Regions from separate parts of the Paracoccus sp. 228 genome, predicted to be linked through region 1. Evidence: riboswitches for the same ligand, from Rfam matches in the RefSeq annotation. Region 1 holds a riboswitch; each other region holds the start of a gene.

Evidence for each region. A riboswitch is a leader RNA that binds a small molecule or an ion and turns the genes downstream of it on or off. The one in region 1 is predicted to bind cobalamin.
Region 2: linked by a shared signal. The riboswitch ahead of SY26_RS17715 (TonB-dependent siderophore receptor) and the one ahead of SY26_RS14815 (ABC transporter substrate-binding protein) in region 1 are both predicted to bind cobalamin.
Region 3: linked by a shared signal. The riboswitch ahead of SY26_RS11740 (DUF1636 domain-containing protein) and the one ahead of SY26_RS14815 (ABC transporter substrate-binding protein) in region 1 are both predicted to bind cobalamin.

The regions. Positions count from the first base shown of each region.
Region 1 is NZ_JYGY01000004.1:381,214-388,883, forward strand. Features, by position in the region: gene SY26_RS14795 (nucleoside deaminase) at 1-403, shown strand, start outside; tRNA gene SY26_RS14800 (tRNA-Gly) at 451-524, shown strand; gene SY26_RS14805 (ABC transporter ATP-binding protein) at 540-1,304, opposite strand; gene SY26_RS14810 (iron ABC transporter permease) at 1,301-2,356, opposite strand; gene SY26_RS14815 (ABC transporter substrate-binding protein) at 2,353-3,360, opposite strand; cobalamin riboswitch at 3,498-3,715, opposite strand; gene SY26_RS14820 (hypothetical protein) at 3,964-4,218, opposite strand; gene SY26_RS14825 (TRAP transporter large permease subunit) at 4,344-5,660, opposite strand; gene SY26_RS14830 (TRAP transporter small permease subunit) at 5,660-6,217, opposite strand; gene SY26_RS14835 (TRAP transporter substrate-binding protein) at 6,267-7,286, opposite strand; gene SY26_RS14840 (gluconokinase) at 7,283-7,670, opposite strand, start outside.
Region 2 is NZ_JYGY01000006.1:207,590-215,259, forward strand. Features, by position in the region: gene SY26_RS17705 (iron ABC transporter permease) at 1-13, opposite strand, end outside; gene SY26_RS17710 (ABC transporter substrate-binding protein) at 10-813, opposite strand; gene SY26_RS17715 (TonB-dependent siderophore receptor) at 810-2,702, opposite strand; cobalamin riboswitch at 2,835-3,022, opposite strand; gene bhcR (HTH-type transcriptional regulator BhcR) at 3,085-3,906, opposite strand; gene bhcA (L-aspartate--glyoxylate aminotransferase BhcA) at 4,104-5,294, shown strand; gene bhcB (beta-hydroxyaspartate dehydratase BhcB) at 5,294-6,259, shown strand; gene bhcC (3-hydroxy-D-aspartate aldolase BhcC) at 6,256-7,419, shown strand; gene bhcD (iminosuccinate reductase BhcD) at 7,437-7,670, shown strand, end outside.
Region 3 is NZ_JYGY01000003.1:431,097-438,766, reverse strand. Features, by position in the region: gene SY26_RS11755 (trehalose-6-phosphate synthase) at 1-777, opposite strand, end outside; gene otsB (trehalose-phosphatase) at 787-1,509, opposite strand; gene cobO (cob(I)yrinic acid a,c-diamide adenosyltransferase) at 1,611-2,240, opposite strand; cobalamin riboswitch at 2,281-2,507, shown strand; gene SY26_RS11740 (DUF1636 domain-containing protein) at 2,602-3,012, shown strand; gene cobW (cobalamin biosynthesis protein CobW) at 3,015-4,058, shown strand; gene cobN (cobaltochelatase subunit CobN) at 4,072-7,242, shown strand; gene cobG (precorrin-3B synthase) at 7,239-7,670, shown strand, end outside.

The DNA of each region.
Region 1 (7,670 bases):
CGCCGCCCTGCGCGGAGAGGTGCCGGTGGGCGCCGTCGTGACCGACCCGCAGGGCCGCGTGGTGGCCGCCGCGGGCAACCGCACGCGCGAACTGTCCGACCCGACCGCCCATGCCGAGATCCTGGCGATCCGTGCCGCCTGCGCGGCCCTGGGGTCCGAACGCCTGCCCGGTCACGAGCTGTGGGTCACGCTGGAGCCCTGCCCGATGTGCGCGGCGGCCATCTCGGCCGCGCGGATCGCCCGGCTGTATTACGGGGCGTCGGACCCGCGCATGGGGGGCGTCGCCCATGGCGCGCAGGTGTTCCGGCACGCGCAGTGCCATCATCGCCCGGAGGTTTATGACGGCCTGGCCGCGCCGGAATCACGCGACCTGCTGCGGCGGTTCTTTGCGCAACGACGGTGACGCGACCGCTTGAACCTGCCGCGCGGGCGGACTATACCGATCCCCGCGCGGGTGTTGTGTAATGGTAAGACCCTAGCCTTCCAAGCTAGAGACACGGGTTCGATTCCCGTCACCCGCTCCAATCCCTCTCATGGCATCAGACGACCGGATGAAACCGCATCACGCGGCTGCCGTCCTGCGGATCGGTCAGCGTGCTTGCCCGCACCTGAAAGACGCGCGCCAGAAGGTCCGCGGTCAGGATACGGTCTGGCGGGCCCAGGGCCACCAACCGACCGGCCTGCATCACCGCCAGCCTGTCGCAGCGCATCGCCTGGTTCAGGTCATGCAGGGCGATCACCGTGGTCAGGCCCAGGCCGCCCACCAGATCCAGGATCGCCAGCTGATGACGGATGTCCAGGTGGTTCGTCGGCTCGTCCAGCAGCAGGATCCGCGGCGCCTGCGCCAGCGCACGGGCGATATGGGCGCGCTGGCGTTCGCCCCCCGACAGAGTCGACCAGTCGCGCCCCGCCAGATGTGCCAGGTCGACCCGCGCCAGCGCCTGCGTCACATGCGCCTCGTCCGCCGGGGACCAGGGCCGCAGGGCGTCCAGCCAGGGCGTGCGCCCCAAGGCCACGGCATCGCGGACCGTGATGCGGTCCGACGTCTCGGCGCTTTGGGCGACCAGGGCGATGTGGCGGGCGACCTGGCGCGCAGGCATGGTGCGCAGCGGCCGGCCGTCCAGCGCGACCTGGCCGCCGTCGGGGCGGACCAACCCGGCCAGCATCCGCAGCAGCGTGGACTTGCCCGACCCGTTCGGGCCGATCAGGCCCAGCATCTCTGCGGGGCGGATGTCCAGGGTGACGCCGGCCACCAGGGCGCGTCCGCGCAGGCGGCGGGTCAGATCACGCGCGATCAGCATCATGACGCGGACCGCCCGCGGATCAGAATCGCCGCAAAGGCCGGCGCGCCGACCAGCGCGGTCACGACGCCGATGGGCAGGGTCTGGCCGGGTACCAGCATCCGCGCGATCACGTCCGCGGCGATCAGGAAGACCATGCCGATCAGCGCCGACACGGGCACCAGCCGCGCGTGGCGCGTGCCCACCAGGAACCGTGCCGCATGCGGGACGACCAGCCCGACAAAGCCGATCGCACCGGTGACCGACACCATGACCGCCGTGGCCATGGCGGTCGCCAGGATCAGCACGGCCTGAACGCGCCGGACCGGCACGCCCAGGGACGCCGCCGATTCCGTGCCGAAGGCAAAGGCGTCCAGCGCGCGGATGTGCCATGCGGCCGCGCCAAGGACGGTCACGGCGGCGGCCAGCGACAGGCCGACATCGTCCCACCGGACGCCCGACAGGTTGCCCAGCAGCCAGAACATGATGCCGCGCGCCTGTTCCGCACTGGCCGACCGCGCGATGATGAAGCTGGTCAGGGCGTTGAACAGCTGCGACCCGGCGATGCCTGCCAGCACGATCTGCGCGGCACCCCGCGCGCCCGGACCGCCACCCGACAGGCGCGCCAACCCCACCACCAACGCAAAGGCCGCGATCGCGCCCAGCAGCGCGCCCGCCGACATCGGCACGAACCCCGCGCCGATCCCCGCCACCGCGACCGTCACGGCCCCCGTAGACGCCCCCGCCGAGATGCCCAGCAGATAGGGGTCGGCCAGTGCGTTGCGCAACAGCGTCTGCAGGACCAGCCCCGAGATCGCCAGCCCCGCTCCGCAGGCCCCTGCCACCAGCGCGCGCGGCAGGCGGTAAGCCCAGACGATACCCTGATCGATCGGGTCCAGCGGATAGCCCGCACCCAGCATCTGGTTGGCCAGCGCCTGCCAGACGGTCGAGAGGGGGATCGGCGTTTCCCCCAGGGCGGTGCCGGCCAGGGGGGCCGCCACGATCAGCAGCGACACCCACAGCCAGACCGGGGCCAAGGGGCGGCGGACGGTCGGCACCCCGACATCGGCGGTCATTCGGACAGCCCGTCCATGCCCGCCGCCAAGGCCTCCAGCCCGTCGATCATGCGAATGCCGGGATGCAGCGCCTCGGCGTCCAGGATGACGATGCGATCCCGGCGCACGGCGGTCATCCGGCGCGTGACCGGGTCCGTTTTCAGAAAGCGCAGCTTTGCCTCGACATCGTCGGCAGGAAAGCGGCGGCGGTCCATGCGCGCGATCACCAGCACCGAGGGGTCGGCACGGGCGATCGTCTCCCACCCTACGGCGGGCCATTCCTCGTCCGAGGTCACGACGTTGCGCAGGCCAAGGCGGTCCATCATCCAGGCCGGGACGCCCATCCCGCCCGCCATGTAGGGGTCCAGCGCCAGATCGGCCGAGGAGAACCAGACCGCCGCGGACGCATCCGGCAGGTCCATCGCCCGCGCGCGCTCCACGACCGCCACCTCTCGGGCCTGCAGGTCGGCGATCAGCGCCTGGCCCGCGTCCTGCGCGTCCATGACGCGCGCGATCTGGTCGATGCCGTCCCACAGCGTCGCGATGTCGAAGGGCGCAAGGCGGGTGCCGTCGGCGCCCACGCTGTTGTCCTTGCCTTGGCAGTCCGTGGGCATGACATAGGCCGGAATGCGCAGATCGGCGAACTGCCGGCGCGTGCCGACCGCCCCCTGATCCCCGATCATCCAGGCGAACATCGTCGGCACGAAGCCGGGGCGCCGGTTCACCACCGATTCAAAGCTGGGCGTGTCGTCGCTGATGCGGTCAACCCTGGCATCATCCTCTGCAAAGGCGGGCAGCACCGGGGTGAACCACAGCGCGGTCCCGGCCATCCGGTCCGCCTGGCCCAGCGCATACAGGATCTCGGTCGTGGACTGGCCGATCGACACGACGTTGTCGGGACGCGCGGGGATGGTCACTTGGTGCCCGCAATTGTCGATCACCAGCGGATAGTCGGTCGGCGCGGCAAGGGCCGCCTGGCCCAGGCCCAGCGCCACCGCGGTCGTCAGGAAGATTCTGGTCGTCATGGTCGTCCTTCATGAAACGAAGGACGGGGCTGAAAAAGGCGCAGCGGCGTCACCGGGGTCCCACCCACCTTCGCGGTCGCGTCGGATGAAGGCCGTGGATCGGCGCATGCGGTCTTTCTCCGGGGCACCCCGCCCGGGTTGGTTCAGGTCATGATGGCAGGTCTCCTGACTTGCGGGTCGCGGCCTTCCCCGCCTTCCCGGCGCAGGGGGCGCCAGTGGCATCATGGGGTCGGCTACCGCTTACAGTTGCGGGGGCAGTCGCGGATTCGGCGCCTGATGGCTACACCTCACCACGTTCCCTTTTCACCCTGCCGGGGCCTTGGCCGGCACGGGAACCATCACGGACGGAAATGCCGCCGGGTGGGGACAAAGTCAACTGCCGCGGCAAGCAGCCCGCAGCCGACCCGGCCACCACGGCCGACGCACCTGTGACACCCGCCGCTTATGCCAGCCTGATCCCGGCGACCGGTGCGCCGCTGGTCGAACGCGCTGGCGCCCTGCGGAGGAAGGAGTTGGTCCCAGTCCTTCCTGCCAGGCATTGATGGGGGGTCGGATATAGGGCGTCAGACCACCGGGCGATCCAGCGCCTGACACCGCAGGGCTTCAAACCTGGCCGGGCCTCTTTCGCCACAGGTGGCGAAGGTCCAGCCGGGGATAGTCCCGCTCGATCTGGCTGCCCCAGAACAGGCCGGCGATCGGGGCTTCGGGATGGTCAGGGTCAAGGCCATAGTCGATCTGGGCGATGCGTTCGGCCGGCATGTGCAGGGTGTATCGCAGGAACAGGAACTGCTCCAGCCAGGCGTCATGGTCCTTGTTCGTGAACAGGTCCGGACGGGGGACGGGTTCGGGGTCGTGCATGATGGGTCAGCCTTGGGTGACGGACCCCGATTGTCCGTCAATCCGCTTGCCGGTGCAACATTCCTGTCCCCGAACGAAAAGGGGGCACGCCGCATCCGGCATGCCCCCCGATCCACGGCAGGCGATCAGTAGATCGCCAGGGCCGGGAACAGGATCAGCAGGCCCACCGCCAGGATCTGCAGCCCGATGAAGGGCAGCAGGGCGCGGAAGATTTCTCCCAGCGAGATGTCCGGCGGGGTCACTGACTTCAGGTAGAAGGCGGCGGGCCCGAAGGGCGGCGACAGGAAGCTGACCTGCATGTTCATCGCGAACAGCACCCCGAACCAGACGGGGTCGTATCCCAGGCTGACGATGATCGGCACGAAGATCGGCATGGTCAGCAGCGCGATGCCGACCCAGTCCAGGAACATACCCAGCACGAACAGGATCGCCATCATGAACAGGATGATGATCGTCGGGTTGTCGCTGATGCCGGTGATCAGTTCCGACACGAAGTTGATGCCGCCCATCAGGTTGAAGACGCCCACCAGGGCAGATGCACCGATGCCGATCCAGACGATCATGCCGACCGTCTGCAGCGTCTGCATGGCCGCGCCGCGCAGCAGGCCCCAGGTGAATTCGCCGCGGATCACGGTCGAGATCAGCACGCCCGCCACGCCCACGGCGCTGGCCTCGGTCACGGATGCGATGCCGCCATAGATGGAGCCCAGCACCATGATCACGACCAGGATCGGCAGGAACAGGCCCTTGAGCAGGCGCAGCTTTTCGTCCCGCGGGACGCGGGCGGTGACGGCCGGGGGCACGTCGCCCGGCGTCAGCCAGGCACGGATCAGCACATAGGCCACATAGAGCAGCGCCAGCATGAAGCCCGGCACGAAGGCGGCCGTGAATAGGTCGCCGATCGAGACGTTCGCGGTCAGGCCATAGATGATCAGCACGATCGAAGGCGGCACCATGGTCCCCAGGCTGCCGCCCGCGCAGACGACGCCGATGGCCAGCTTGCGGTCATAGCCCTGGGCCAGCATCTGGGGCAGCGCGATTAGGCCCAGCAGCACGACCTCTCCGCCGATGATGCCGGACATGGCGGCCAGGATGACGGCCACGAAGATCGTCTGGACCGCCACGCCGCCGCGGATGCGGCCGCCGACCAGGCGCATCGCCTCGAACAGGTCGCGGGCGATGCCGCTGCGGTCCAGGATCGCGGCCATCAGCACGAACATCGGCACCGACACGAAGACGAAGCTGGACACGAAGGTATAGACGCGGCTGGTGATCAGCGGCACGACGTTCGGACCGAACCACCCGAGCGCGAAGATCAGCGTGACCAGCAGCGTGACGAAGGCCAGCGGGATGCCCGTCAGCAGCAAAAGCAGCAGCAGCGCGAACAGAAGGCCCGTCCCGGCCTCGATCCCCAGGGATTGCAGCGAACCGAAGATCTCCATCAGCGGGCTCCCTTGTGCCCGCGGGCATAGTTGACGGTCAGGATGGCGAATTGCAGGGCCATGATCGCCAGCGCCACCATCAGCAGCACCTTGAGCACGCCCGGATAGGCCGGGTTCCAGGCCGAGCCCGAGGTCTCGAGGTGAAAGCTGCCGTCGGGGCGCCAGGCGGACCGCTTGACCATCTGCCAGGCCGCCCAGGCGAAGGCGCCCGAGGACAGGCCGCAGATCGCCGAGATGAGGATGTCGGCCACCCGCCGCGCGGCGGGCGGCAGCAGGTCATAGACCAGGACGACCCGGATGTGCCGGTCGCGCGCGGTGCACAGCAAGCCCCCGTAGACGAACGAGATCGCGCACAGGAACACCGTCGTCTCGTGCGCCCAGTTCGTCGGGCGGCCGAACACGTAACGCAGCACGACCTCCTGGATCAGGATCAGCATGGCGACCACCAGGCCCAGGGCCGGGATGATCGCCAGACGGTCGATCACGCGACCCAGGCGCCCCGACTGGGGCACGGCCTCGTGTTCCTCGCGCGGAATGGCTTCGGATGCGTCCATCATGTCCTCCTCCCTGGAAGGGACCGGGCGCGGACGCCCGATCCTGCGGCGCTTACTGCACCAGGCCCTTTTCGGTCAGGTACGCGGTCAGCGCGTCATAGACCTGCTGCGCCGCGGGCGACTGTCCGGCGACCTTTTCCCATTCGCCCATCGCGATGCCGCGGAACTTGGTGCGCTCTTCGTCGGACCAGTCGTGGACGGTGATCGTCCCGCCGGCCTCGGCCTCCGCCACGGCGGCCGCGTCGGCCTCGGCCAGGGCTGCGACCTGGACGCGGGCGAAATCGCGAACCGACTGCGTCATCACCTGCTGCAGGTCCTCGGGCAGGGCGTCCCATTTCTCCTTGTTCATCGAGATCTCGACCAGGGGCATGGAGTGGAAGCCGGGATAGACCGGATGGGGCGCGACCTCGTTCAAGCCTTGGGCTTGGTTGGTCGAAAAGACGCTGTAATCGGCCGCGTCGATGACCTTCTTGTCCAGCGATGTGAACACCTCGGAGCCGGGCAGGTTCACCGGCGATGCGCCGGCGGCGGCAAAGACCGACTGGACCAGGCCTTCGGGCGCGCGGATCTTGACGCCGGCCAGATCATCGACCCCGTCCAGCGGCACGGCGCTGACCAGCGCCTCCAGGCCCGGCGTGGTGGCGCCGATGAACTGCAGGCCATAGGGGTTCATGATCTGGTTCAGCAGCTCGGCCCCGCCGCCGTTCTCGACAAAGTCCAGCATCTGCTCGGGGTCGGACCAGGCGCCGACCGGGTTGCCCATCAGACCGAAGGCCGGATCGCGTCCCGAGAAATACGACAGGTCGGTCACGTGACCGTCCAGGATGCCCGTGGCGATCGCATCCTGGGTTTCGTTATGGGCGACGATGGATTCGACCGGCAGCAGGTCGATGGCGATGCGGCCGCCGGACTTTTCCGCGACATCCGCGGCCCAGCCCTGCTGGAGGACGAAGTTCGGGTTGCCCGACGGGTCGGACGACTGGAAACGGAAGCTGTGATCCTGGGCCATGGCGGGTGCGGCCAAGGCCATCGCGGCGCTGGCCGACATCAGGAAACGGGTCATCTTGGTCATGGTGTCTCTCCTCCGGTTGAAACTAGGCGCGGGTCGGACAGGGCCGCGACCGCGCGGTCGATGATCTGGTCGGGCGGCAGCGCCACGTCGATCCACAGCGCGCCTTCGGCGGCGGGATCGGGGGGCTGCAGCGCGGCCAGCTGGCTGTCGATCAGGCTGGCGGGCATGTAGTGGTCGCGCCGTGCCGCCATGCGCGCCGCGATCAGGTCGCGGTCGCCGTGCAGGAACACGATGTCCATCGCCCCTGCCCCGGCCCGCAGCCGGTCACGATGCGCCTGGCTGAGCCCCGAGCAGGCCAGAACGGCGCGATGGGGCGTCGCACGCGTCGCCGCCGCCAGACGGTCCAGCCAGCCCCACCGCATGTCGTCGGTCAAAGGCAGCCCG
Region 2 (7,670 bases), on a different contig from region 1:
CCGTCAGCCTCATGGCGCGACCTGGCGCAGCTGTGCCACGGCGCGCAGGACATGCGGCGTGCCACAGGCCCAATCCCGGTCGGGCGCAGTGACGACCTGCCGCCCCGGCGTGATGGCGCGCAGGACGGGATGGTCCATCACCTCCTCGGCGCGCGAGGCACGGGGCTGGCGCTGGCCGGTCACGATCAGGTCGGGATCGGCCATCACCAGATCCTCCAGCGGCACGAAGCCTCCCTGCGACAGGCCCAGTTCCGTCGCCACGTTCGTCAGGCCCGCCGCCGTCAGGATTGCCCCGGCCAGGCTGTCCTGACCCGAGCTGTAGCCGTTCGCCCCATACAGCGCCGCCCGGCGGTCGGGGCGGGGGTCCGCCTGCAGTGCCGCCAGGTCGCGGTCGAACTGCGCCACGATCCGGTCGGCGCGGTCCCGTCGGCCCAGCACGTCGCCCATCAGGCGCAGGTTGGTGCGGATGCTGTCCAGGTCCGTCCCCATGTCGAAGGTCGCCACGCGCAGACCCAGCCTGTCCAGCATGTCCAGCGTCGCCGGGGAGGAATAGGTGCCCGCCAGCACCAGATCGGGCTGCAGGGCCAGGATGTCCTCGGCCTGGCCGCGGTTGGTGGGATAGGCCTCGGCCTCGCGCGCCATGGCCGAAGAGACCGGGTCCTGCGCCAGATAGCTGACCGAGGCCAGCTGTCCCGGCGCCGCCACCAGCATCGCCAGCTGATCGGTGCACAGGTTGATCGACACCACCCGCGCGGGCGCATCGGCCCATGCGGGGGCGGCCATCAGCGCCAGCCCGATCAGCCCGCGGATCACCAGTGCGCCTGCAGGCCGATGGTGCCGGTCCGCCCCTGGTTCGCAAAGCCCCAGACATCCGAATAATCGCGGTCGAACAGGTTCACCACCCGCGCCGTCGCCCGCACGTTCGGCGTCAGGTCATAGCCCGCGGCAAGGTTGACCACGGTATAGGACGGCAGTTCGCGCGTCTCGACCGCGCCCCAGAACTGGGTGTCGAAGGTGCCTGCCACATGGCGCAGATCGCCCGTGACCGATCCGCGCCCGTCCAGGACCGACAGTGTCGCGTTCAGGCCAGCCTCGTGCCGGGGGCGGCGGGTCTTGACGCTGCCATCGGGATTTTCCGCGTCAAGATAGGTATAGCTGGCCCCCAGGGTCAGACTGTCGGTCGCCAGAATGCGGGCCGCGACCTCGACCCCTTGGCGGGGGCTTTCGCCGGACTGGTTGCGATAGGAATAGAACGCCACGCCATCCTCGATGCCGACCAGATAGTCGGTGATCTCGTCCTCCAGCGTCTCGTTGAAATAGGTGACGTCGATGGTCCCGCGACCGTCCGGCAGCTGCGCCTCGACCCCCAGATCAAAGCCGCTGTTCTTTTCCGGGCGCAGGTCGGGATTGCCTTGATAGACGGTGCCGAAGAAGCCGGCATCGGCATACAGCTCGAAATAGGACGGATTCACCAGCCCCGTCCCGGCGGATGCGTGCAGGCGGAACGGACGGTCGGGCATCTGCCAGGAGAGACCCAGGTTCCAGCTGGTGAAATCGGCAAAGACGCGGTTCGCGTCGTGGCGCAGCCCGGCCTGGACATCCAGCCCGCTGGCCAGCATCGCGCGGTATTCCAGCGCGACCGACGACATCTCCCGGGACTGCCCCGGCGCGGTCGAGTTGCTGTCGCGCTGATGTTCCGCCAAGAGGTTCAGCAGCTGCGAGGCATCGGCGGCCGACCCGTCCAACCCCAGGCTGGTGCGGTATTTCAGCTTTTCGGTCTGGCCGCGCCGGAACGGGCTGTTGTCCTGGCTCTGCCGGGTGATGCTGTGCTGATAGTCCAGGCGCTGGACCAGGCGGCCGTCCAACGCGGTATATTCCGCCCAGACCCCGCCCTGAAACTCGTCGCGGCGGCCGAACAGGTCGGCATCGACCAGATAGCTTTCGGCATCGGTCGCGGCAAAGTTCTCGGCGTCAAAGCCGTAATCTTCGGTGGACTGGCGCAGCGCCACCCCAAGGCGCAAATCGTCGGTGGCCAGGACGTCGCCGGACAGGACGGCGGTCTTGCGGTTGATCCCGTCCTTGCCGCCGCCATCGCCCGACTGGTCATAGCCCAGATCGTCGCGCGCCGACAGCGACAGCCGCAGCCCGCCCCGTTCCCCGCGACGGCTGACATGGACCGAGGCCGCCCCGCCGTTCCCGGCCTCGACCGAACCGCCATAGGACAGGCCATGGGGCGCGTCGCGCGTGATGATGTTGATCACCCCCGCCGACGCGTTCGATCCATAGAACACCGATTGCGGTCCGCGCAGCACCTCGATCCGGTCGATGTCGGTGGTCTCCAGCCCGGTCAGGACGTATTCGTCCTCGCCCCCCGCCGCCTCGATGCCGTCGATCAGGATCAGGGTGTGGTTCGCCTCGGCGCCGCGGATGCGGACCTGTGCGATGCTGGCGCCGCTGCCGCTGACCGACACGCCGGGCAACGCGCGCAGGGCGTCCTGGACGGTGGCGATGCCACGATCCTCGATCTCGGTCGCGGTCAGGACGGTGTGGGCGCGGGCATAGCCGTCCTGGGCCACGGGCGTGATGCCGGCGGTCAGCACGATCTCGTCCAGCAGGATGGGTTCCCCCGGTGCCGGACCTTGCGCGGCGGCGGTGACGGGAAGGGCGACAAGCGTCGCCAGAAGACAGATCGGACGGCGCATCGGCACGGACCTTTCAAGGCAGGCACGGCCTGCGGCAAACAGAAATGTCCGGCACACGGACCCGGTGGGGCGCGGCAGGACGGTGACTGTCACCACTGCGGATCAGCCGCTTTCCTGGCACGCCCCGCGCCGGAAATGGGTGAGTGCTGCGGCAGGTCTCCTGGCTTGCGGGTCGATGCCTTGGCCGGCCTTCCCGGATCGCTCCAGTGGCATGATCGGCCATCGCTCTCCGCTTACAGTTGCGGGGGCAGCCCCGGATTGGCACCGGTGTTCCCTTTTGATCCGGCATGCAGGCCGGAACCGTAGCGGCGCCCTTGTGGCGCAGTGGCCCCGGAGCTGTCAACGGGATTCCGCCGTCCGTCCCACGCCCGGCAAAAGGCGGTCAGCGCCCGCCCCGGCCCGATCCCAGATCGGCCGAAATCCGTTCCGCTGCGGTGGCGACCATGCCGCCGATGCGGTCGACGGCGGCATCGGTCATGCGGTTCGTGGGGCCCGACACCGACACCCCGGCCACCGCCTCGCCATAGCTGTTCACGATGGAGGCCGCGACACAGCGCATCCCCAGGGTGCGCTCCTCGTCGTCAAAGGCAAAGCCGCGATGGCGGATCAGGGCGATGTCTGCCTGCAGCGCGTCCGCGTCGGCGATGGTCTTGTCAGTGAACCGGGTGAAGGTCGCGTCGCGCAGGAACACCGCCAGCCGCGTCTGATCGAACGCCGCCAGCAGCGCCTTGCCGATCCCAGATGCGTGCAGCGGAGACCTGGTGCCGGGCGGGAAAAACGCGCGGATCGTCTGATGCGTCTCGACCTGGCTGACGAACAGCACGTCGCCGTCGCGTTCGATGCCCAGGTTCGCCGTCTCTCCGGTCAGGGCCATCAGGTCGCGCATCACCGCACGGCTGCGTTCGACAATGTTGGTGCGCCGCAGGAAGACCGAACCAAGGCGGAACGCCTCGGGGCCGATGAACCACTCCTGCCGGTCGGGATTGTTCTCGACATAGCGACGGTGTTCCAGGGTGGCCAGGACGCGGTGCATGGTGGCGGGCGATTGGTCCAGATGCGTGGACAGCCCGGTCAGGGTGATCCCCTCATGCGCGGCCAGGGCCTCCAGCACGTCCAGCCCGCGGTCCAGGGCCTGGATGCTGGCGGCGGGCTGATCGGCCTTGCCGCTTCTTGGTCGCCCCCGCTTGCGCACCGGTTGTTGCATCGGAATCACGCCCCTTCCATCTGTAACACCACAGAAAAATAATTTCATGAAAGCCATTTTCCGGCAATGAAAAAATCGCGCGCCCATGATTTCGCTGCGAAACCTGCATTAAACCACGTTTCCGAAAAACGATTTCAAAAAAATTTACCGGTTTGCGGACCCGTGCTACACCTTGTCGCATCAAGGAGGAGCCGACCGTGAGCACCCAGAACCCGATCTTCATTCCCGGCCCGACGAACATCCCCGAGGTGCTTCGCAAGGCCGTCGACATGCCCACCATCGACCATCGCAGCCCGATGTTTGGAAAGATCCTGCATCCCGCGCTGGAGGGGGTCAAAAAGGTCCTGAAATCGACGCAGGCGCAGGTCTTCGTGTTCCCCTCCACCGGCACAGGCGGGTGGGAGACGGCGATCACCAACACGCTGTCGGCGGGCGACGCGGTTCTGGCCACGCGCAACGGCATGTTCAGCCACCGCTGGATCGACATGTGCCAGCGGCACGGCCTGGACGTCCAGATCGTGGACCAGTCCTGGGGCGAAGGTATCCCCACCGACCGGTTCGAGGAGATCCTGACCGCCGACACGGCCCATCGCATCAAGGCGGTCCTGGCCACGCATAACGAAACCGCCACCGGCGTCCGGTCGGACATCGCCGCGGTCCGCCGCGCGCTGGACCGGGCGGGGCATCCCGCAATGCTGTTCGTGGACGGGGTCAGCTCCATCGCCTGCTATGACTTCCGGATGGACGAATGGGGCGTCGATGTCGCCGTCACCGGGTCGCAGAAGGGCTTCATGCTGCCCCCCGGCCTGGCGATCGTCGGCTTTTCGCCCAAGGCGATGACCGCGGTCGAGGGCGCGGGCCTGCCGCGCACCTTCTTCGACATCCGCGACATGGCGCGGGGCTATGCCGCGAACGGCTTTCCCTATACGCCGCCTGTCGGCCTGCTGAACGGGCTGAAGGTCGCCACCGACATGCTGCTGGACGAGGGGCTGGAGAACGTCTTTGCCCGTCATCACCGCATCGCCGAAGGCGTCCGCCAGGCCGTCGCGGCATGGGGCATGACGCTGTGCGCCGCGCGACCCACGCTGTATTCCGACAGTGTCAGCGCGATCCGCACGCCGGACGGTTTCGACGCCAACCGCATCGTCAGCCATGCGCTGAACACCTATGGCGTGGCCTTTGGCACGGGCCTGGGCGATGTCGCGGGCAAGGTCTTCCGCATCGGGCATCTGGGGATGCTGACCGACGTGATGGCCCTGTCGGGGCTGGCCACGGCGGAGATGGTGATGGTCGATCTGGGCCTGCCCGTCACCCTGGGCTCCGGCGTCGCCGCCGCCCAAGCGCATTATCGCCACAGCGCGGGCCAGGCCTGCAGGCAGGCTGCGTGATGGACGCGATCCCGACCCTGGACGACATGCTGGCGGCCCGCGACCGCATCCGCCCGCATGTCCACGTCACCCCCGTCCTGACCAGCCGGATGCTGGACGAGCTGACCGGCGCGCAGCTGTTCTTCAAGTGCGAGAACCTGCAGAAGGCCGGCGCCTTCAAGGCGCGCGGGGCCAGTAACGCGGTCTTTGGCCTGTCGGATGCCCAGGCCGCGCGCGGCGTCGCCACCCATTCCAGCGGCAATCACGGCACCTGCCTGTCCTATGCCGCGGGACGCCGCGGCATCCCCTGCACGGTGGTCATGCCCCGCACCGCCCCGCAGGCGAAGAAGGACGCGGTGCGCGGCTATGGCGCGCGCGTCGTGGAATGCGAGCCCTCGACCAGCTCGCGCGAGGCGGTCTTTGCCCAGGTCGTGGCCGAGACGGGGGCAGAATTCGTGCATCCCTACAACGACCCGCGGGTGATCGCCGGACAGGCCACCTGTTCGGCCGAGATGCTGGAGCAGATCCCCGGCCTGGACGCGGTCATCGCCCCCATCGGCGGCGGCGGCATGGTGTCGGGCACCTGCCTGACCCTGTCCGCGCTGGCCCCCGCCACACGCATCTATGCGGCCGAACCCGAACAGGCGGACGACGCGGCGCGCAGCTTTCGCGCCGGCCACATCATCGCAGACGACGCGCCCGTGACCGTGGCAGACGGGCTCAAGGTGCCGCTCAAGGACATGACCTGGCATTTCGTCCGCAACCATGTCACCGACATCCTGACCGCGTCCGAGGACGAGATCGTGGCCGCGATGCAGCTGATCTGGAAACGGCTGAAGATCGTGGCCGAACCCTCCAGCGCGGTGCCGCTGGCGACCATCCTGAAGAACCGCGACGTCTTTGCCGGCCAGCGCATCGGCGTCATCATCACCGGCGGCAATGTCGATCTGGACCGCCTGCCCTGGACCAACGGAGATGCCCAATGAACGCCCATGCAGAATTCGCAGGCCTCGAGGTCGGATACGACATTCCCGCCCTGCCGGGGATGGACGAGGCCGACATCCAGACCCCCTGCCTGATCCTTGATCTGGACGCACTGGAACGCAACATCCGCAAGATGGGAGATTACGCCCGCGCCCACGGCATGCGCCACCGGGCGCATGGCAAGATGCACAAGTCGGTCGACGTCCTGAAGCTGCAGGAGCGGTTGGGCGGCGCGGTCGGCGTCTGCTGCCAGAAGGTGTCCGAAGCCGAGGTGTTCGTGCGCGGCGGCATCCGCGACGTGCTGGTGTCGAACCAGGTCCGCGACCCGGCCAAGATCGACCGCTTGGCGCGCCTGCCCTTGCGGGGCAGCCGGATCATCGTCTGCGTCGACGACATCGCCAACGTGGCCGAACTGTCGGCGGCGGCGCAGCGCCACGGCACCACGCTGGAATGCTTTGTCGAGATCGATTGCGGCGCCGGCCGCTGCGGGGTCAGGACGACCGAGGCGGTGGTGCAGATCGCCCAGGCCATCGACGCCGCCCCCGGCCTGAAATTCACCGGCATCCAGGGCTATCAGGGCGCCATGCAGCACATGGACAGCTTTGACGACCGCAAGGCCAAGCTGGACGCGGCCATCGCCCAGGTCCGCGAGGCGGTCGAGGCGCTGACCGCGATCGGCCTGACGCCCGAACTGGTGTCGGGCGGAGGCACGGGGTCCTATTACTTCGAATCCAACTCGGGCGTCTTCAACGAGCTGCAATGCGGCAGCTATGCCTTCATGGATGCCGATTACGGGCGCATCCTGGACCGGGACGGCACGCGCATCGACCAAGGTGAATGGGAAAACGCGCTGTTCATCCTGACCAGCGTCATGAGCCATGCCAAGCCGCATCTGGCGGTGGTCGATGCCGGCCTCAAGGCGCAGTCGGTGGACAGCGGCCTGCCGGTCATCCACGGCCGCACGGACGTGAAATACATCAAGTGTTCCGACGAACACGGCGTGGTCGAGGACCCGGACGGCGTGTTGGCCGTCAACGACAAGCTGCGCCTGATCCCCGGCCATTGCGATCCGACCTGCAACGTCCACGACTGGTACGTGGGCGTCCGGGGCGGCAAGGTCGAGGTCGTCTGGCCGGTCTCTGCCCGCGGAAAGGCCTATTGATGCAGACGCAATCCCCCCTGCTGATCGTCCCCGAACACCTGATCGCGGACCTGATCTCGGCCCAGGACTGCTTTGCGGCGGTCGAACAGGTCTTTGCCGCGATGGCGCGGGACACGGCCTACAACTTTCCGGTCATCCGCGAGGCGATCGGCCATGCCGACGCGCTTTACGGGTTCAAGTCGGGGTTCGACCGGGAATCGCTGGCGCTTGGGCTGAAATCGGGCGGGTTCTGGCCGCGGAACGCCGACAGG
Region 3 (7,670 bases), on a different contig from region 1:
GACGCCGATCATCATCTTGGCCCCGGTCAGCAGGCGCATGCGGTCGCTGTCGGGGGCGTCTGCCGCCTCGGTGATGAAGGCCGCGGCGTCGATGCCGATCGGAAAGACCTGCGTGCGGACCATGCGTCCCGACAGCCGGAAGCGGTCCGGCGCAACCTGATCGCCGTCCGCCAGCTGGCGCGCGCTTTCGGCAAAGGCGCCAAGGTCGCGTTCGGCCTGGAACCCCAGCAGATCGTAATGGGACAGCCAGTCGAACAGCTGCGCGGGGTTGGGTAGGGCCGCGCAATCGGCCGGACCCGGAAACGGGATGTGCAGGAAATGGCCGATCGGGTTTTCCACCCCCAGGGCGCGCAGTTCGGCGGCCAGCGGGAACAGGTGATAATCCTGCACCCAGATCCGGTCATCGGGGCGCAGGACCGGCAGCAGCATCCGCGCGATACGCTGGTTCACCCGTGCATATCCATCCAGGTATTCGGGCCTGATGCGCATCAGGTTGGGGCGCCCATGGCACAGCGGCCACAGGATGGAGTTGGAATAGCCCAGATAGTATTCGTCATGCTCTTGCGGGGTCAGGTCAAAGGACAGCCGTTGGAACGCCGCGCCCGGATGGTCCTGCAGGTCGGGCGCGGGATCGTCCGTCACCTCGCCCGAGAAACCCACCCACACCCCGCCGGAACTGCGCAGCGCATCCTCCAGCGCCACCACCAGCCCGCCCGAGGGATCGTCCCCCAGCGGCAGGCGGTTCGAGACGACGATCAGGCGCGGTTCGGTGGACATGGGCATTCCTCAGTTCAGCGATGCGTCAAGCCAGGCGGCCAGCGCGGCAGGGTCGGACAATCGGTGATGCGCGGCGGTGGGACCGTCGCCGATCTTGATGGCAAAGCCGCCGCGGGCCTGCGCCTCGGCCATGGCGGGTTCGTCGGTGGTATCGTCGCCCGCAAAGACCGGCACGCGCCCGGCAAAGGGCTCAAGCGTCATCAGATGCGCCAGCGCGCTGTCCTTGCCGACACCACCGGGGCGCAGTTCGACCGCCATCTTGGCGGGCTGCAGCACCAGGTGCGGGTTCCGGTCGGCCAGATCCTGCATCACTTCCTCGACAAAGGTGCGCAGTTCGGGGGCGTCCCGATAATGCAGTGCGACGCCGTGGGGCTTTTCCTCGACCAGCAAGGCGGGATGGGGCGCGGCGGCGGCATGGGCCGCGGCATGAAGGGGGCCCGCGTCGAAATCCACCCGGTGCAGGGTCTGGATGCGGCCGGGGCGCAGCGACAGTTCGGCGCCGTGGCTGCCCGCCACGATGCCCTCGAACCCATCCATATGTCCGCGCAGGTCGGCCACGTCGCGCCCCGAGATCAGCGCCACCGCACCCCCCTGCCGCCGGTACAGCGCCGCCAGCCGGTCGCGCAGCGCCTGCGTGACAACGACCGCATCGGGCCGGGGGGCGATGTCGACCAGGCAGCCGTCGAAATCCAGGAACAGGGCGGCGTCGGGGGCAAGCGGGGGTGGGGTCACGTCAGGCGGGCTCCGGCGATTGGGATATACCAAAGGGAACCCGTGACTCCCCCCGAGGGTTCACCGCCGCGTGAGGTTTTTTGACCGCCGACCCGCGCGCGTCAGTATTCGACCCCGGCCTGCGCCTTGATCCCAGACCGGAACGGATGCTTGACCTGGGTCATCTCGGTCACCAGGTCGGCGGCCTCGATCAGCGCGTCGGGGGCGCCGCGCCCGGTCAGCACCACATGGGTCATGGCGGGCTTTTCCGCCTGCAGAAAGGCCACCACCTCGGCCGCGTCCAGATAACCATAGCGCAGCGCGATGTTGATCTCGTCCAGCAGGACCATGCGGATGGCCGGGTCACGGATCAGGTCCTGCGCGCGCGCCCATCCGGCCTGCGCCATGGCGATGTCGCGGGACTTGTCCTGCGTCTCCCAGGTAAAGCCCTCGCCCATGGCGTGGAACTGGCAGATGCCGGTGAAATGCGTGGTCAGCAGCGTGCGTTCGCCCGTGTCCCACGCGCCCTTGATGAACTGCACAACGGCGCAGGGCATCCCGTGCGCGATGGAGCGCATGATCATGCCGAACCCCGACGACGACTTGCCCTTGCCCGGCCCGGTATGGACGATGATCAGGCCCTTTTCGCCGGTCTTGGTCTCCATCATGCGGTCGCGGGCGGCCTTTTTCCTGGCCATCTTGGCGGCGTGGCGGTCCTGATCCTCGGCGGAAATCGGGTCGGTCTGCGTCATCGGGTCGCTCCTTGCGGTTGACAAACGGCGGGTGCGGGGGTTTGGGTGAGGGCGTGTTGGTTCCTGTCTATGACAGGCGAAGAGGGAATGCGACAAGGCCCCGGGTCATCAGACCCGCGACCCCAAGCGCAGCCGCCCCCGCGACCGTGACCGGAGAGGTCGCCCGATCCACTGGCCCCGATTGGGGCTGGGAAGGTGGGACGACCGTCGGGGCATCCGCCCCTGAATCCGCAAGCCGGGAGACCTGCCAGCACCTGACGATGACGGGCGAACGGGGTGTTTCGCGACCGGCAGGTGATGGCCGGATGCCCCGTGCCGCCTCCTCTCGGACGCCCCTTGCCGCAACAAGGAAGGGGCCGCGATGCGCGCCGTTCTGCATGTCTGCACCACCTGTCGCGGCACCGTGCCCGACCCGGTTCCCGATGCCGCAGGGACCGATGCCGCGAGGACGGATGCCCTTGGCCCGGACGCGCCGCGCCTTGGCGCCCGGCTGCACGACCTGCTGTCCCGCACCGCCCCAGACGGCGTCGAGATCCGCCCCGTCGAATGCCTTTCCGCCTGTTCGCAGGGCTGTTCCGTCGCGCTGTCCGCGCCGGGCAAGTGGTCCTATGTCTATGGCCGCCTGACGCTGGACGACGCCGCCGACATCCTGTCGGGCGCGCGCGCCTATGCCGGGACCGCCGACGGCATCGTGCCGTGGCGCGAACGCCCCGCCGTCTTCCGCAAGCAGAGCCTTGCCCGCATCCCCCCGCATACCCTGTCGCAGGAGTGACCATGAACGACCTCGTGAAGACCCCCGTCACCGTGATCACCGGCTTTCTGGGGTCGGGCAAGACGACTCTGGTGCGCCATCTGATGGCCAACCCCCAGGGCCTGCGCCTTGCGGTGATCGTGAACGAATTCGGCACGATGGGTGTCGATGGAGAGATCCTGAAGGGTTGCGCCGACGCCTCCTGCCCGGCCGAGAATATCGTCGAGCTGTCGAACGGCTGCATCTGCTGCACCGTCGCCGACGACTTCATCCCCACGCTGGAGGCGCTGATGGCGCTTCCCGCCCGCCCGGACCACATCCTGATCGAGACGTCCGGGCTGGCGCTGCCGAAACCGTTGCTGAAGGCCTTCGACTGGCCCGCCATCCGCTCGCGCATCACCGTGGACGGGGTGATCGCCCTGGCCGATGCCGAGGCCGTGGCGGCGGGCCGCTTCGCCCCCGACGTGGCGGCGGTGGACGCGCAGCGCGCCGCCGACCCCGGCCTGGACCACGAGACGCCCCTGTCCGAGGTCTTCGAGGATCAGATCGCCTGCGCCGACGTGATCCTGCTGACCAAGGCCGATCTGGCCGGACCGGAGGGCGTCGCAGCGGCACGGTCGGCGATCGAGGCCGAGCTGCCCCGCCCCCTGCCCATCCTGACCGTGACCGAGGGCGCGGTCGATCCGCGCCTGATCCTGGGCCTGGGCAAGGCCGCCGAGGACGACCTGGACGCCCGCCCCAGCCATCACGACGGCGCCGACGACCACGAGCATGAGGATTTCGACACCGTCGTCATCGACCTGCCCGAAATCACCGACCCGGCCGATCTGGCCGCCCGCATTGCCCGTCTGGCCGCCGAGCAGAACGTGCTGCGCGTCAAGGGCCATGTCGCCGTCGCGGGCAAGCCCATGCGCCTTCTGGTGCAGGCCGTGGGCGCGCGGGTGCGCCATCAGTACGACCGCCCCTGGGGCCAGACCCCGCGTCGGTCGCGCCTGGTGGTGATCGCGGAACATGACGACGTGAACCCCGACGCGATCCGCGCCGTGCTGGAGGCCGTGCCAGCATGACCGGGCCCGCCTGATGCATGTCATCTTCCGCGAACAGGTCGGGCTGGAGCAGACCGACACCCCCTATGATCCCGGGCAGACGCCCGGCGATCTGGTGGTCCTGTCCTTTTCGGACAGCGACCTGGGGGCCTTTGCGGAGGGCTGGCGGCGCGCGGCGGGGGGACTGCCGTCCACGCGGCTGTGCAACCTGGTGGCGCTGCGGCACCCGGTTTCGGTCGACACCTATGTCGAGAACACGCTCTCGGGCGCGCGCGGCATCCTGATCCGTCTGATCGGCGGCGAGGCCTACTGGCCCTATGGCCTGGCATCGGTCCAGGACCTGGCGCGCAGGCGGGGCATCGCGCTGGCCGTGCTGCCCGCGGACGGCCGCGACGATCCGCGGCTGGAGGAGATCTCGACCGTTCCCGCCTCGGTGCTGCGCGTCCTGCGGCGGCATTGCGACCAGGGCGGCGCGGTCGCGGCGCAGGCGGCGCTGGCGCAGATGGCCGTCGCATCGGGCCTGCAGGCCGCGCCCGTGCCGGGGGTCAAGACCCTGCCCGCGATGGGGTTCTACGACCCCGACCGGGGGGTGGTCGCCGATCCGGGCCCTATTGCGGCGCTGGTCACCTTCTATCGCAGCTGGCTGGCGGCGGCGGATGTGGCGCCCATCGACGCGCTGATCCGGGCGTTGCGGGCGCGGGGCATCGCGGCGATGGGCGTCTTTGCCCCGTCGCTCAAGGCGCCGGGCCTGGGCGACTGGCTGGCCGATGCCCTGCCGGGCGGGCCTGCGCTGGTCGTGAACGCGACCGGGTTTTCCGGGGGGAACGCGGGTCCGTTCGACGGCTGGTCCTGCCCGGTGTTCCAGGTGGCCCTGTCCACCAACCGCCGCCGCGACTGGCTGGCGGCCGAACGCGGTCTGTCGCCGTCGGACCTAGCGATGAACGTCGTCCTGCCCGAGGTCGACGGACGCATCTTCGCGGGCCTCATCAGCTTCAAGGCGGTCAGCCCGCGCGACTCTGACCTGCAGTATTCGCGCTTCGTGCACCGACCCGATGCGCCGATGCTGGCCCGGGCCGTCGACCGCATCGCCGCCTGGCACGCGCTGGCGCAGGGCGTGGGCCGGGTGGCAATGGTGCTCTCCACCTATCCGGGCCGCGACTGGCAACAGGCCCATGCCGTGGGGCTGGACGCGCCGGCATCCGCGCAGGCGGTGGGGGCGATGCTGGGCGCGGACCTGCCCGCGCTGCCGGACGGCACCCTGGCTTGGCCGCTGGACAACTATCGCGCGGCGCTGGCCCACCTGCCGCAGGCGCTGCAGGAGGACCTGCACGCGGCCTGGGGGCCGCCCGAGACCGACCCCGATTGCCGCGACGGCGCCTTCCACCTGCGCGCCAGCCTGCACGGGCCGGTCATCCTGGCGCTGCAGCCCGAACGCAGCCACCGCGCGGGGCGCGAGGACAGCTATCACGACCTGACCCGCGTGCCGCGCCATGGCTATGTCGCCTTCTATCTGTGGCTGGCGCAGCAGGGCGCGCGGGCGCTGATCCATATGGGCGCGCATGGCACGCTGGAATGGCTGCCGGGCAAGGCGGTGGCGCTGTCGGGCGACTGCTGGCCGCAGGCGCTGCTGGGGGCGATGCCGGTGATCTATCCCTTCATCGTCAACGATCCGGGCGAGGCCGCGCAGGCGAAACGCCGGATCGGGGCCGTGACCCTGGGCCATATGCCGCCGCCCATGCGCGACGCCGCCCTGCCCCCCGGCATGGCCGGGCTGGAGCGCAGCTTGGACGAATATTCCACCGCCGACGGGCTGGACCCCGCGCGCCGCGACCGTCTGATCGCCGCGATCCTGGACGAGGCGCGCGCCCTGGGGGTCGAGGCCGATCTGGGCATCCCCCCAGATGCCAGCGCGGCCGAGGCGATCACCCGCATCGACCGCTTCGTCTGCGACATCAAGGAGAGCCAATATGGCGAGGGGCTGCACATCTGGGGCAACGGCGCCTGCGGTCAGGCCGAACGCGACGGGCTGATGGCGGCGCTGGCGGGGCGGTTCGTGGCGCCGGGGCCGTCCGGATCGCCCAACCGGGGGCGGTCGGACGTGATGCCCACGGGGCGCAACCTCTTCAGCGTGGACCCCCGCGCCGTACCCACGCCCTCGGCCCATGCGCAGGGTGTGAAGCTGGCCGAGGAGCTGCTGCGCCGCCACCTGCAGGATCATGGCGACTGGCCGCGCGGGCTGGTCGTGGACCTCTGGGGCAGCGCGACGATGCGCACCGCCGGAGAGGAGTTCGCCATGGCCCTGCATCTGGCCGGGCTGAAGCCGGTCTGGGATGCCGGGTCCGGCCGCGTCTCGGGCGTCGAGGTCGTGCCGCTGGCCCTGCTGGGCCGCCCGCGCATCGACGTGACGCTGCGGGTGTCGGGCCTGTTCCGCGACGTGTTCCCGGTGCTGGCGCAGCTGTTTCAGACCGGGGCCGCGACGCTGGCCGCGCGGGACGAGGCGGCGGATCAGAACCCCTATGCCGAGGGCGCACGGGTCTTCGGCCCGCAGCCCGGGCAATACGGGCTGGGCATGGGCACCGCGCCCACGGAATTCACCGATGCCGCGCGTCAGGCCGCGGGCGAGGCCTGGATCGCGGCCTCCAGCTGGGCCATCGGGGCGGATGGCGCCAGCCATGAGGCCCGCGACGCGCTGGAGGCGCGGCTGGCCGCGACCGACAGCTTTGTCCACGCGCAGGACCTGCCCGAGACGGATCTGCTGCTGGCCGCCGACTATGCCGCGCATGAAGGGGGCTTTGCTGCCGCCATGGCGCGGATCGGCGGGCGGGCCAGCCTGTACCATCTGGACGCCACGCAACCCGACCGCCCCCGCGCCCGGACCCTGACCGAGGAGATTGCCCGCACCACCCGCTCGCGTGCCGCCGATCCGGCCTGGGCCGATGCGATGACCGCACATGGATACCGGGGCGCGGCCGAGATCGCGGCGACGCTGGACCACATGGCGGCCTTTGCCCATCTGGCGGGCGCGGTGCCCGCGCATCTGTTCGACCTTTATCATCAGGCGACCCTGGGGCGCCCCGAGATCGTGGATTTCATGGAACAGGCCAACCCCGCCGCCTTGGCCGCGATGCGCGATCTGTTCCAGCGGCTGCACGATGCCGGCCTGTGGGTCACGCGGCGAAACTCGATCATGGCGGGGCTGTCATGATCCGCGGCTGGTGCCCCGGCGCGCTGCAGCCGATGGAGTCCGGCGACGGGTGGGTGGTGCGCATCCGCCCCCCCGGCGGGCGTCTGGAAGCAGCTCAGGCACAGGCCATCGCCGATGCCGCCCAGACCCACGGCAATGGTGTGATCGAACTGACCGGCCGCGCCAACCTGCAGCTGCGCGGCGTCACGCCCGCGACCCATGCGCCGCTGATCGTGGCGCTGCTCCCACACGGCCTGATCGACCCCGACATCGCCACCGAGACGCGCCGCAACATCCTGGTCACGCCCTTTGCGGATGCCGCCGCCGATGCGCTGGCCGCCGATCTGGCGGCGGCGCTGGTGGCGAGCGACCTGGCCCTGCCCGCCAAGTTCGGTTTTGCGGTCGATACCGGCCCTGCGCCGGTGCTGACCCAAGACCCAGCCGATATT